3 regions of the Bowmanella yangjiangensis genome follow, and region 2 is predicted to be linked to each of the others. Evidence: predicted binding sites of a transcription regulator. Region 2 holds the regulator's gene; each other region holds the start of a gene.
What was found. The regulator FNR, encoded in region 2, switches genes on or off when oxygen is low (the NO sensors DNR and NnrR bind a similar motif). The targets are predictions, from matches to a motif close to TTGATCTAGATCAA.

Region 1: the regulator FNR is predicted to act here: its motif matches at 2,701-2,714, upstream of trhP (prephenate-dependent tRNA uridine(34) hydroxylase TrhP).
Region 3: the regulator FNR is predicted to act here: its motif matches at 1,760-1,773, upstream of KJY73_RS14300 (OmpW/AlkL family protein).

What each region holds. Positions count from the first base shown of each region.
Region 1 is NZ_JAHDJU010000001.1:28,252-32,522, forward strand. Features, by position in the region: gene KJY73_RS00140 (hypothetical protein) at 1-178, opposite strand, end outside; gene fusA (elongation factor G) at 411-2,504, opposite strand; gene trhP (prephenate-dependent tRNA uridine(34) hydroxylase TrhP) at 2,776-4,113, shown strand; gene KJY73_RS00155 (YfhL family 4Fe-4S dicluster ferredoxin) at 4,118-4,271, shown strand, end outside.
Region 2 is NZ_JAHDJU010000001.1:2,002,896-2,007,166, forward strand. Features, by position in the region: gene ttcA (tRNA 2-thiocytidine(32) synthetase TtcA) at 1-631, opposite strand, end outside; gene uspE (universal stress protein UspE) at 776-1,708, opposite strand; gene fnr (fumarate/nitrate reduction transcriptional regulator Fnr) at 1,792-2,523, opposite strand; gene KJY73_RS08935 (sulfite exporter TauE/SafE family protein) at 2,607-3,281, opposite strand; gene ccoS (cbb3-type cytochrome oxidase assembly protein CcoS) at 3,274-3,450, opposite strand; gene KJY73_RS08945 (heavy metal translocating P-type ATPase) at 3,450-4,271, opposite strand, start outside.
Region 3 is NZ_JAHDJU010000002.1:1,136,057-1,140,327, forward strand. Features, by position in the region: gene KJY73_RS14290 (TonB-dependent receptor) at 1-83, shown strand, start outside; gene KJY73_RS14295 (tryptophan halogenase family protein) at 209-1,702, shown strand; gene KJY73_RS14300 (OmpW/AlkL family protein) at 1,836-2,540, shown strand; gene KJY73_RS14305 (M14 family zinc carboxypeptidase) at 2,602-3,987, opposite strand; gene KJY73_RS14310 (S66 peptidase family protein) at 4,134-4,271, shown strand, end outside.

The DNA of each region.
Region 1 (4,271 bases), 2.0 Mb from region 2:
GGGCCAGCAGCATAACGAAAAAGACCAAACCCCTGCCTGCCCCGCCTTTAGGTGCAGCAGTAGTGGGTTCTTCAACAGCAGCTTTGTCTGTCTTTGGTTGCTTGCTGCGTTTATTCAGATAGGCGTCTCTATCTTCCGGTTCCAGCTGGATGCTGGGCATATCATCTGTCTTGGACATGGGTCCCCTCTGAAGCGCCAATATAAATCGTTGAGCCTATCATACCAATTTTGTTTGGCCACGCAGTACTTCCATACCCTGTTGAACAAACAACTTAACCCGACTGGTTAAAAAAAGCTCAAGGATGCTTTGCTTTCGGATGCAAACAAGGATATGCGGGGCAGTGATGGAATTAATTTCAGACATAAAAAAGCCGACCATAAGGTCGGCTTTTCTTTAGGCTTTGAAGCTATTACTTCTTCGCAGCAGCTTTACGCGCTTTCGCTTCTTCGATGACTTTCTCAGACACGTTGGCCGGGCAAGGCAGGTAGTGTGAGAATTCCATAGAGAACTGACCACGACCAGAAGTCATAGTACGCAGTGAACCGATGTAGCCAAACATTTCAGACAGAGGTACATCTGCCTTGATGCGCACACCAGTTACACCAGCTTCCTGATCTTTGATCATGCCACGACGACGGTTCAGGTCACCGATAACGTCACCTACGTGATCTTCAGGAGTGAACACGTCAACTTTCATGATCGGCTCCAGCAGCTGTGGTGCAGCTTTTGGAATAGACTGACGGAAGGCGCCCTTAGCGGCAATTTCGAACGCGATGGCTGATGAGTCAACCGCGTGGAATGAACCGTCAAACAGCTCTACTTCCAGATCCAGAACCGGGTAACCAGCCAGGGTACCTTCGTCCAGCATGCTCTTGAAGCCTTTATCGATGGCAGGCCAGAATTCCTTAGGAACGTTACCACCTACAACAGTAGAGCTGAACTTGTAGCCTGTACCTGGCTCACCAGGACGGATGCGGTAATCAATCTTACCGAACTGACCGGAACCACCAGACTGCTTCTTGTGGGTGTATGAATCTTCAACTGGCTTAGTGATAGTTTCACGGTAAGCAACCTGAGGTTTACCTACAACCAGTTCAACACCGAAAGTACGCTTCAGGATGTCTACTTTGATATCTAGGTGCAGCTCACCCATACCTTTCAGGATGGTTTCGCCAGAGTCTTCGTCGGTTTCAACGATGAAAGTTGGGTCTTCCGCGATCATCTTAGACAATGCGTTACCCAGCTTCTCTGAAGCACCTTTGTCTTTTGGTGCAACGGCGATAGAGATTACCGGCTCAGGGAAGATCATAGGTTCCAGAGTACAAGGGTGATTAGGATCACACAGAGTGTGACCAGTCTTCACGTTCTTCATACCTACGAACGCCAGAATGTCACCGGCTTGGCAACCAGTCAGCTCGTTACGGTCGTTAGCGTGCATCTCTACCATACGGCCGATACGCTCGGTTTTACCGGTAGCAGAGTTCAGGATGGTATCACCCTTGTTCAGCTTACCAGAGTAAACACGGATAAAGGTCAGGGCACCGAAACGGTCATCCATGATCTTAAATGCCAGAGCGCGGAAAGGCTCATCAACAGAAACAGTAGCCACTTCACCAGTAGGCTCGCCGGTTTCTTCGTTGGTCAGATCCTGAGGCTGAACTTCTGTTGGGCTTGGCAGGTAATCAATAACGCCGTCCAATACCAGCTGCATACCTTTATTCTTAAAGGCTGAACCACAGAAGGTAGGGAAGAAAGACAGATTGATAGTACCTTTACGGATACAACGCTTCAGGTCTTCAATTGATGGGATTTCACCATCCATGTAGGCCATCATCAGATCATCGTCTTGCTCAACGGCAGTCTCGACCAGTTGCTCATGGTACTCATTTACCAGATCAACCATGTCTTCAGGGATTTCTCTAACTTCGAAATTCTCTGGCAGTCCGCTATCGTCCCAAACAAGCGCTTGTTTGTTTAGTACGTCAACCACGCCAACGAACTCGTCTTCACGGCCGATAGGCAGGGTCATAACCAGTGGGTTTGCGCCCAGTACGTTTTTGATTTGCTTAACAACGCGGTAGAAGTCTGCACCCATACGGTCAAGCTTGTTGACGAAGATCAGACGAGCAACTTCAGAATCGTTAGCATAGCGCCAGTTGGTTTCTGACTGAGGTTCAACACCGCCAGAACCACAGAATACACCTATACCACCGTCCAGAACTTTCAGTGAACGGTATACTTCAACCGTAAAGTCAACGTGTCCGGGAGTGTCGATAACGTTAAAACGGTGGCCTTTCCAGAAGCAGGTTGTTGCTGCTGATTGGATAGTAATACCGCGCTCGGCTTCCTGCTCCATGAAGTCCATGGTGGATTCACCATCGTGCACTTCACCCAGTCTGTGGATCTTACCAGTGAGCTTCAGGATGCGTTCTGTAGTGGTAGTTTTACCCGCGTCAACGTGGGCGAAAATACCAATATTTCTGTAGAGGGATAAATCTGCCATGGTTTCCTTCACAAAGTTTAAGGGAAAAAAATCGCGCGCAAGTATACAGGAAAACACAGTTAAAAACCCGTTTTCTGCTAAATATTTGTGCAAAAGTTCTTACAGCCGTCAGTAAGGGCAGACAAAACCCATGGTTGCCCCTTTATTCACGGTGTAACGGCTCACCGAATAACCTGTACAGTTTAACCTAAGTTTATTGATCCTGATTAACACCTGCCATCGAAATTCTGCGTAGTATGCCAGTATCCCATATTCTTCGCGGAGTTATTTTATGTCCACCACCAAGGGCAAACCGGAACTGCTAAGTCCGGCAGGTAGCCTAAAAAATATGCGCTATGCCTTGGCTTATGGAGCCGATGCCGTTTATGCCGGCCAGCCTCGCTATTCACTAAGGGTTAGGAATAACGAGTTCAATCATGCCAGGTTGGCTGAAGCTATAGATGAAGTGCACGCGCAAGGAAAGAAGCTCTATGTCGTGAATAACATAGCTCCACATAATAGTAAGCTTAAAACCTTTCTACAGGATTTGCGCCCGGTGGTGGAGATGAATCCGGATGCCCTGATCATGTCAGATCCTGGCTTAATAATGTTAGCCAGAGATGCGTTTCCCAATCTGGATATCCATCTATCGGTACAAGCTAACGCCGTGAACTGGGCGACTGTGCGCTTTTGGCAGCAGGAAGGTATCAAGCGGGTAATATTATCTAGGGAGTTGGCGTTGGAAGAGATCGAGGAGATCCGTCAGCGCTGCCCGGATATTGAACTCGAAGTCTTTGTGCACGGGGCATTGTGCATGGCCTATTCAGGCCGCTGTTTACTATCCGGTTATATGAACAAGCGCGACCCTAACCAAGGAACCTGTACTAACGCTTGCCGATGGCAATATCAGGTGCATGGTATGCAAGGGAGTCAATGTGGAGGGGCTCAAGAAGAAGAGACTGCTAAGCCGCAAGCGTTTTTGCAAGAGGCTTTGCGTCCGGATGAGTTGATGCCGGTATTTGAAGATGAGCACGGCACTTACATTATGAACTCCAAAGATCTCAGAGCCGTGCAACATGTACAGCGGCTCATCGAGATAGGGGTTGATTCTCTAAAAATCGAGGGAAGAACCAAGTCGTTCTACTATTGTGCCCGCACCGCTCAGGCTTATCGGCGAGCGATTGATGATGCCGTATCGGGCAAGCCTTTTAACGTGCAGTTACTAGAAGAGTTAGAGAAGCTTGCCAACCGAGGTTATACCGAAGGATTTTTACGTCGGCATACTCATGATGAGTATCAGAACTACGAAGATGGCAGTTCTGTCAGTGACAGTCAGCAACTGGTTGGTGAGGTGTTGGAGCAACGTGCTGACGGCAGCTTGCTGGTGGAGGTCAAAAATAAGTTTATGCAGGGGTGTAGTCTCGAGCTAATGACACCAGGCGGGAACTATGATTTTACCTTGACCCAAATGCATACCGAGTCTGGGTTGCCGATGCAAGTAGCGCCGGGCGCGGGCTATAAAGTGTGGGTCAAGGGACCTGATAACGTCAGAGCTGACATGGGTATCTTGATGCGCAACCTACCACTGCAAAGTACCACCAGACAACCTTTCTATCAGGTCGGGAGTTAAGCCAATGGCACTTTACATTACTGAAGAATGTATCAACTGTGATGTCTGCCCTATGGAATGCCCCAACGAGGCGATAAGCATGGGAGCAGAGATCTATGTAATAGACACTAATAAGTGTACTGAGTGTGTGGGGCATTATGATGAGCCACAATGCGTGG
Region 2 (4,271 bases):
TACAGGGAATGATGGGGAAGACCATCATATCGGCATAGCGTGTTAGATCCTTTTCTGCACAGTAAGCCAATGGCCTGATCACCATTTGTTTGCCGTCGTCACTTACCAACTTCGGCGGCATAGATTTCAATTTGCCACCATAAAACATATTCAGAAACAGGGTTTCCAGCATGTCATCGCGATGATGGCCGAGCGCAATTTTAGTTGCCCCCAACTCGGTCGCCGTACGATAAAGAATACCGCGACGTAACCTAGAACACAGTGAGCAGGTAGTTTTACCTTCTGGGATCTTCTCTTTCACTATGCTGTAGGTATCTTCATTGACTATCTTGTAGTCAACGCCTTGGCTGTCCAGATACTCAGGCAATACATGCGCAGGAAAGCCTGGCTGCTTCTGATCCAGGTTTACTGCTACCAGATCAAAATGAATGGGCGCCACTTTTTGTAAGTAACGCAAAATATCCAACATTGCATAGCTATCTTTACCGCCAGACAGGCACACCATCACTTTGTCGCCATCTTCAATCATATTGAAATCGTCAATGGCTTTTCCGGCACAGCGCCGCAAGCGTTTTTGGAGTTTGTTGAAGCTGTATTTTTGCTTTGCGCTCAGTTCGTCTAATCGGGTCATAGGCCACCTCTGCAATGAGGGCGGGATTATACCTAGCTTGACCACAAGTTACATATTTTCTGTGTCTGGAGGAGGGAATAGCTTAGCGGTGGGTCTGAATAATCAGGGTAAAAAAAGCCGCCAAACTGGCGGCCCTTACTATCTTCATTTTTGTAACGGACTGATAAAACCGTCAGGTTTAACCGCCAATACATCACAATCGAGCATATCGATAACATGCTCAGCGGTATTGCCTATCAACGCTGCAGATATACCATGACGACCAACAGTGCCAATAACCACTAATTCTGCATCTACGTCAGCAGCAACTGTGGGTATCACATCCTCAGGCAAGCCTTCTTTTACGAAGCAGTGCTGGGGCGCAATACCATGATTGCTGGCGAAGGTCTTCATCGCCTCGGTGTGATGATTGCGCACCGATTCATTAAAACTGCCCGGATCAAACTCTGGTATTTCGATGGCAATATTCACTGGCGTACCGGGGTAGGAATTAACCAGGTTGACCTGGCCATTGAGTGTGCGGGCAAAAGCCAATGCGGTATGGGTCACTTTCTGGTTCAGCGAACTATGCTCTTCATCTGCTGTACCCACATTAACCGCCGCAATAATCTGACCTTGCTCAGGCCAGGCATGTTCTTTCACCAAAAGCACAGGTACGGGTGCTTTGCGCATCAAATGCCAGTCGGTTGGGGTGAATATGACCGATTTAAGACCACCATGCTCATGAGTGCCTTTAACTATCAGGTCATAGCCATGCTCAATGGTCTCATAAATAATGCTTTCGAAAGGTCTGTTGTGCCACACCACCTTGGCATCTAACGCCAGAGCGGCATTATTGACTTGTTTACTGAGTAATTCGGTCAGCCATTCGGTTCTGTCGTCCACCACGGCCTGGCGCATGGTTTCACGCTCGTCAACCGATAACATTGTGGTCATTTCGTACGAGAAATCGTAAATAGACAAAAAGGCCGTAATGCTGGCCCCAGTTTTCTCCGCAATTAGCAGAGCTCGCTTTAGGGCTTTTTGCTGCTCGGTGGTTGGGTCAATCACTACCAACAATTTTTTGTAGTTCATCATTGCCTCTTCGCATTTACTCCGACTAGCTTAAGTCTAGTTTAGCTAACCTTATTACCCTTTGTGCCAGATCAAAGCCAGTCTATCTAACTGTTAACCGACAACTGTGCATTTTCCTGGTGTTCTCTTAACTGCTTAGGGTCAACCAAGGTAATGAATTTTCCATCCACCTGAATTAAGCCTTGTTTCTGGAACTTGGTTAGCAGGCGGCTGATGGTTTCTACGGTTAGCCCCAGATAATTGCCAATTTCAGCGCGGGTCATGCTCAGTCTAAACTGACTACCGGAGAAACCACGATCATGGTATCGCTCCCCCAAATGCGCGAGGAAATGTGCCAACCGCTGATTAGCAGTGCGCTTATTCAGCAACATAAACATATCCTGATCCGCCTGAATTTCGTGGCTCATCAGACGCATCACTTGCTGACGCAAGCGCGGCAGATCCCCTGACAATACTTCCATAGTTTGGAAGGGGATTTCACAGACCATAGAAGTTTCTAACGCTTGGGCAAAACTCTTGTGCACTTGGTGATGAATTGCATCAAAACCGATAATGTCACCAGGCAGGTGAAAGGCTGTTATTTGTTCTTCACCGTCAGGCGCCAAAACAAAGCTTTTAAATGATCCGGAACGCACAGCATACAAGCTATTCAGCTTGTCCCCTGATTGAAACAAACGCTCGTTCTTCTGAAAGGGGCGTTTACGCTGAATAATGTTGTCCAATTTATCCAGTTCGTTGTCGTTCAGGGTAAAGGGCAGACAGAGCTGACTAATACTGCAATTTTGACAACTAATAGTACATTCGCGGTGTTGATTCATAGTAGACACGGCTTAACATGCAAACAGGCTGCTAGCTTAGCATTTTTTGCACTTGGTTAAAGCGAATTCGAATTTACGGCGGGTTAGCCTATAGCTTTGATAATCAATGGCGATAGGAGCAACCAAGCCGCAAATGCCGCGAGAACAATGGAAATTACCAGCCGGCTACGCGGATGATTCAAAAGTGGTCTTATGTGTTGACTGAAGCGCCCAAGTGTTAAAAGAGCAGGTAATGTTCCAAGCCCAAAGGTGAACATGGTCAGGGCGCCGGTTAAAGAGGAGCCACTGGCCATGCTCCAGGTGAGAGTAGAGTATACCAAGCCACAGGGTAGCCAGCCCCAAATCATACCGTAGGGGATAGCAGCGACAGGGTGTTTAAATGGAATAAAGCGCTTAGATAAAGGCGCCAATGGTTTCCATAATCGGGCACCTTGTTTTTCCAACCATGACAAACCACGCCACCAATTCCCAATATACAAAGCCATGGCCAACAAAAAAAGCGCACTGAGAGTTGTCAGTAAATGAATGCCCCCTGCGACTTGATGGGAAAAAAGCATCCCGAGTCCACCAGTGATGGCCCCTGCGCAGGTATAACTAAATAAACGGCCGAAGTGATAGCCAAGTTCGTAGGGAAGCGGGCGTTTTTTAGGCGGAATGGAAAAGCTTAACGCCCCAACAATTCCACCGCACATGGCGACACAATGAACGCTACCAGCCAATCCCAACAATAAGGCTGACAGTAGATTTAGTTCAGTCACGCGACTGATTTGCCTTATTTTTCTGTTCTTTGTCGTCGTCGAACAAAATATTGTGTCCCTGACGTTCCAGATCTTCAAACTGACCGGCTTTTACTGCCCAAAAGAAAATCAGGATAGCCACAGTCACAATCACAATGGCCAGAGGAATTAGGATATACAGAATGCCCATTATGACTCCGCTTTGAGTAGTCGCACCGAATTGGCCACTACGATAATTGAGCTAAGCGACATGCCTATCACGCCCAACCAGGGGGTCAGATAGCCAGATACCGCAAGAGGCAGCACCAATACATTGTATCCTAAGGCCCACCCCATGTTTTGCATAATCTTCTGCTTGGTGCGCTGAGCCATTTTGAACAATTCTGGCAGCAACGTCAGGGTCGGGTTGATCAATATAATATCGGCGGCATTTTTTGCTAAGTCTGTCGCTCCACCAACGGCAACTGATACCTGGGCGGCTGCCAAGACCGGTGTGTCATTGATGCCATCTCCGACCATTAACACTTGGTGCCCCTGTTCTTGCAGGGTTTTCACCGTTTTTAGTTTCTGTTCCGGTCGACACTGACTGTACATCTTGGTTATCTGCAGCTGTGCGGCAATCTTTTCAACATTGTGCTGACTGTCACCACTAATAATACAGCGCTCATATCCTTTCAGGTCACTAAGCATGTTCAGGGCATCACTTCGTACTTGGTCAGTTAGCACGAATCCCGCTAATACTTGCTGCTTGTCAGCCAATAACACATTGCATTCCTGTAAGGCTGTAGGAATCTCATGTTTAATCAGGTGCGAACTGCCTAACTGATAATGTACGCCGTTGACGTCTCCGCAGAGCCCTAATCCGGCGATAATCTCGACCTGAGTGGCAGGCTCTACCTGATAAGCATTGAAAGCTTTAGCTAACGGATGCTCTGAATGCTTTTCTAGTGCCGCGGCAATCTCAAGAACTTGATGTTCAGGCAAGGTCGACAGATTCACCACTTGCTGAAT
Region 3 (4,271 bases), on a different contig from region 2:
CTGCCGATGGCAATGGTCTTGATGTTCGTGACGCACAAGTATTCGGCCGCAACTTTATGTTGGGTCTGAACTACAAGTTCTAATCAGCCTTGCTGATTAAACAAAACACCTCTGTCTGAGTCATCTGCAGGGGTGTTTTTTTATTCAAATTCAGTCTGCATAATGACAATTGTGTGGTTAACGGATTCCAGCAATAAGGTGGCATAACATGCGCGTAGTGATAGTCGGAGGCGGTTCGGCCGGTTGGATGGCCGCAGCCATGTTGTCGCGTATGATGGGACGACAACTGGATATTACACTGGTTGAGTCCGATGACATTGCCACTGTGGGGGTGGGCGAGGCAACCATTCCACCGATTCAGCACTTCAACCGGGTGTTAGGCATCAGTGAAGCGGACTTCTTACGGGAAACCGGTGGCACCTTTAAACTAGGTATTGAGTTTGAGAACTGGCTCGAGCAGGGCCATAGCTATATGCACGCGTTCGGTGGTTTGGGCAAAGAGATGGGTTTAGCGCCTTTTCATCACAGTTGGTTGCGCGCTGTTGCCCATGGTCGCAATGACAGCCTGTGGGACTTTTCCCTTAACTATCAGGCGGCAAAGGCTAACAAGTTTCAACCGCTCAGCAGCGTCCCTGATACTAAGTTACCCGGACTGGTACATGCCTATCATTTTGATGCCGGCCTTTATGCCAAGTACCTGAGTAAGCTCAGCCAAGGCTGGGGGGTTAAGCGCCTTGAAGGTCTGATTGAGCAAGTGAACCTCAACAAGCAAAATGGAAGCATAGAGAGTCTGCGGCTGCGTAGCGGTGAGTTTATCCAGGCTGATTTGTATGTTGACTGTTCCGGTTTTAGATCCTTGTTGTTGGGTGAAGCGCTTAAGGTCGAGTTTGATGACTGGCGTCACTGGCTGCCCTGCGATCGGGCCATGGCGGTTCCAAGTGAGCGCACTGCACCTCTGCAACCTTATACCCGCTCTATCGCTCATCGAGCCGGTTGGCGCTGGCGCATTCCGCTGCAGCATAGAACCGGCAACGGACTGGTGTACTGCAGTGAGTATTTAACGGATGAGCAAGCTTCTGCCCTGTTGATGGAGCAGTTGGATGCCCCGGCTTTGGCTGAGCCCCGCCTGATTCGCTTTACTACAGGCAGACGCAAGCAGCAGTGGCATAAAAATTGTGTGGCACTGGGGCTGGCCAGTGGCTTTCTGGAGCCATTGGAATCGACCAGTTTACATCTGGTGCAAAGTGGCATTGTCAGGTTGCTTAAGTTATTTCCCAGACAAGGTTGGGTGCAGCAGGAGATTGATGAGTTTAACCGTCAGTCACAAACCGAGTTTGAGCAAGTTCGTGACTTCATTATTCTGCATTATGTACTGAATCGGCAGGAAGAGCCGTTTTGGCAGCGTTGCCGGGATATGTCGATCCCCGATAGTTTGAACCAAAAGCTGGCCCTTTTTGCCAAGACTGGCAAGGTGTTCAGAGAACAGGACGAGTTATTTACCGAGGTTGCCTGGCAACAGGTCATGCTAGGGCAGGGGATTCAGCCTGAAGCATATCATCCGATGGCGGATGCATTATCCGCAGCGCAGCTCAATGAACTGCTGGACAGTCTCAGAACTATTTTTGCCGGCACCGTGCAACGTCTCCCTGTCCATGATGAATTTATAAACAGTTATTGTGCATCAGCCAGCACCTTTTGTTGACCTGGATCATGGTTGTGCTGTTTGCCACTGTACCCTGCTAAATCAGCAAGTGAAAACTTGATCTCAATCAGCTTTTTAAGATCAATAGGAGCAGACAATCCTCTCCAGACACACAACACTTTGGAGAGAATAAATGAAATCTCTGTTCACCACTTCTGCTTTGGTTGCCGCTTTATTCGCCCCAGCTGCGCTGGCCGATTTCCATGTAAATGTAGGCGCCATCAATGTTAACCCTAATGCGGACAGTACTTACCTGAACGTTGTTGAGACGGTTGCTGGTCTGCCACAGAATTCCAGCAAACTGGATGTCGACAGCAACACTCAGTTGGGTCTGACTTTTGACTACGATTTGAATGACAACTGGACCCTGGAGCTGATTGCTGCCACGCCGTTTTCCCATGACATTACTCTGGATAGCACTGTAGGTGCGGTCAACGGTCTGGATGTTGGCGAAACTAAGCATTTGCCACCAACTTTGCTGGCCCAGTATCACTTTATGGACAAGCAACAAGCGTTTCGTCCTTTCGTTGGTCTTGGCCTGAACTATACGCTGTTCTTCTCTGAGAAGGTCAGCCCGGCTCTGACTGATGTGCTGGTAGCGACAGGCGCAGCGTCCGCTGGCGACAAAGTTAGCCTGCATTTGGATGATTCGGTAGGTCTTGCTGTACAAGCGGGTTTTAACTACCGCTTAAATGACAACTGGGGCGTACACGCCATGGTTGCCTGGGCTGACATTGATACCGATGCCGAAGTACGCATCAATGGCACTAATGTACAGTCTGCAAAAGTTAACATCGACCCCATGATCTTCATGCTGGGTGCACGTTACAGCTTCTAAAGTTCCCAACCTCTGTCAGGGGTGGCGGTGTTGAAAGACACCGCCTTTTTTACTTAGGTGGTTAGGTGCTGTAACTGTTCAGCACCTTGCCGCTGTTAAGGTCTATCAATAAGCCCTCAATGACAGCAATTTTTCTGCCGTCCTTATGTTCCAGAAAGAATACTGCCCGATGGCCAGCCCTTGGACGGGTATCTGACATACTGACGTTGCTAAAAGCCATGGGTAAGCCACTTTGGTTGTCCAGCTTATCCGCATCGGATGCAAAATACCCGTATCCCTGCTGGAGAAGTGCAAGATAGTCCTCACGCGTAAGTGTGGTGGCGTCACTCAGGGTATAACCCTTAGCTGGCTGAAATTGCCAGCCATTGGCATCAAATTCAAAAAAGCCGGAGTAAACCGTCAGGTCACCCACTTCCTTAATTCTGGGTTGCCGTGCATTAGGTAAGTTCAAGTCAATCGCCAGGTCGATGCGGTATTGTTGTGACCCTTCCTTCACCAGTAAATCACTCATCAGCACATCGCGAAAGGCCTCTCGGCGATTAAACGGAATGTCTGTATAGGCAGATAAATCCTGCTTGGCATAGCTGCCTGACTGAATGCTATCTATAGCCGCACTGAGCATGATTAGATTCATTTCCCTGGCCACCTGGCGGTTGGGGTCCTGGCGGTGAGCGCCAGATTCAATCAAAATGGTACTGATCCCCATACCAGCCAGATTGTCGCCAAAGGCGCGTGGTGCATAAGTATCGTCGTAACGACCCAGATGTTCGGGGATGCGCGCATCGGCCACCTCCTTCAAAACGCCAATGATCTGCATAGCGCGATGTCTGGCTGGGCTGATACTTTTCCTGTCATTAAAGGCTGGTGCCAGCAGTGAAATGGTGGCCGGGTTGTTATGGTGTCCGGCACTATAAAAACGATTCTGATCGTGCAGATTAAAACCGAAGTCCGGTTTTAATTCTTTTGCCTGCGCCAGCAGAAGACGCCCTTCCGGTGTCTGCAGTGCACGGGCATCCCTATTAATATCTATGCCTTGGGCGTTGGTGCGGGTAGCCTGCTCAGCACCATCGGGGTTGAGCATAGGGATCATATAAATGGTCAGTTTGTCCTGCCAACTTTGCCGCCACCCTTGGTCTTTTTCCATGCGCCGCATTAAATCAAATAACGCGGAGGTGGCGGTGGACTCATCACCATGCATTTGCGACCACAGCATCAGTTTGGTGCTGCCTTTGCCGATTTTAATTCGGTGGATAGGCCGGCCAAGGTAGGAGCTGCCAATATGTTCTACGTTGAACACCGGACTGTCGATAATCTGCTGCAGATGAGGTTGAATATCCTGTTGGCGGATTTGCGCTTTATTCAAGCCTTCAACCTGAAATGATTGCCAATTTTCGGCTGATGCTGACAGTGACATAAAAAGACTCGCTAGCAAGATAACGGATTTCATTGTTTATTACTTATATGTGATTTTGTGGTAATAATTTATTTTTAAAAGGTTAATGACAGGTAGAGTGTAAGTCAAAGTCCTGGCTGCAGTTAGTCCTGAATTATCCGCTATGCAGCGGAACCTGGGTACAAATATGAGGAGTTATCATGGATCGCAGAGGCTTTTTTAAAGCATCCGCCGCTGGCCTGTTGGCCAGCCAACTTATTCCGTCGGTTGGTCAGGCTGCCCAAGCCAGGGTCAGTGTCAGACCCAAGGCATTAAAACCAGGCGATACAATCCGCTTA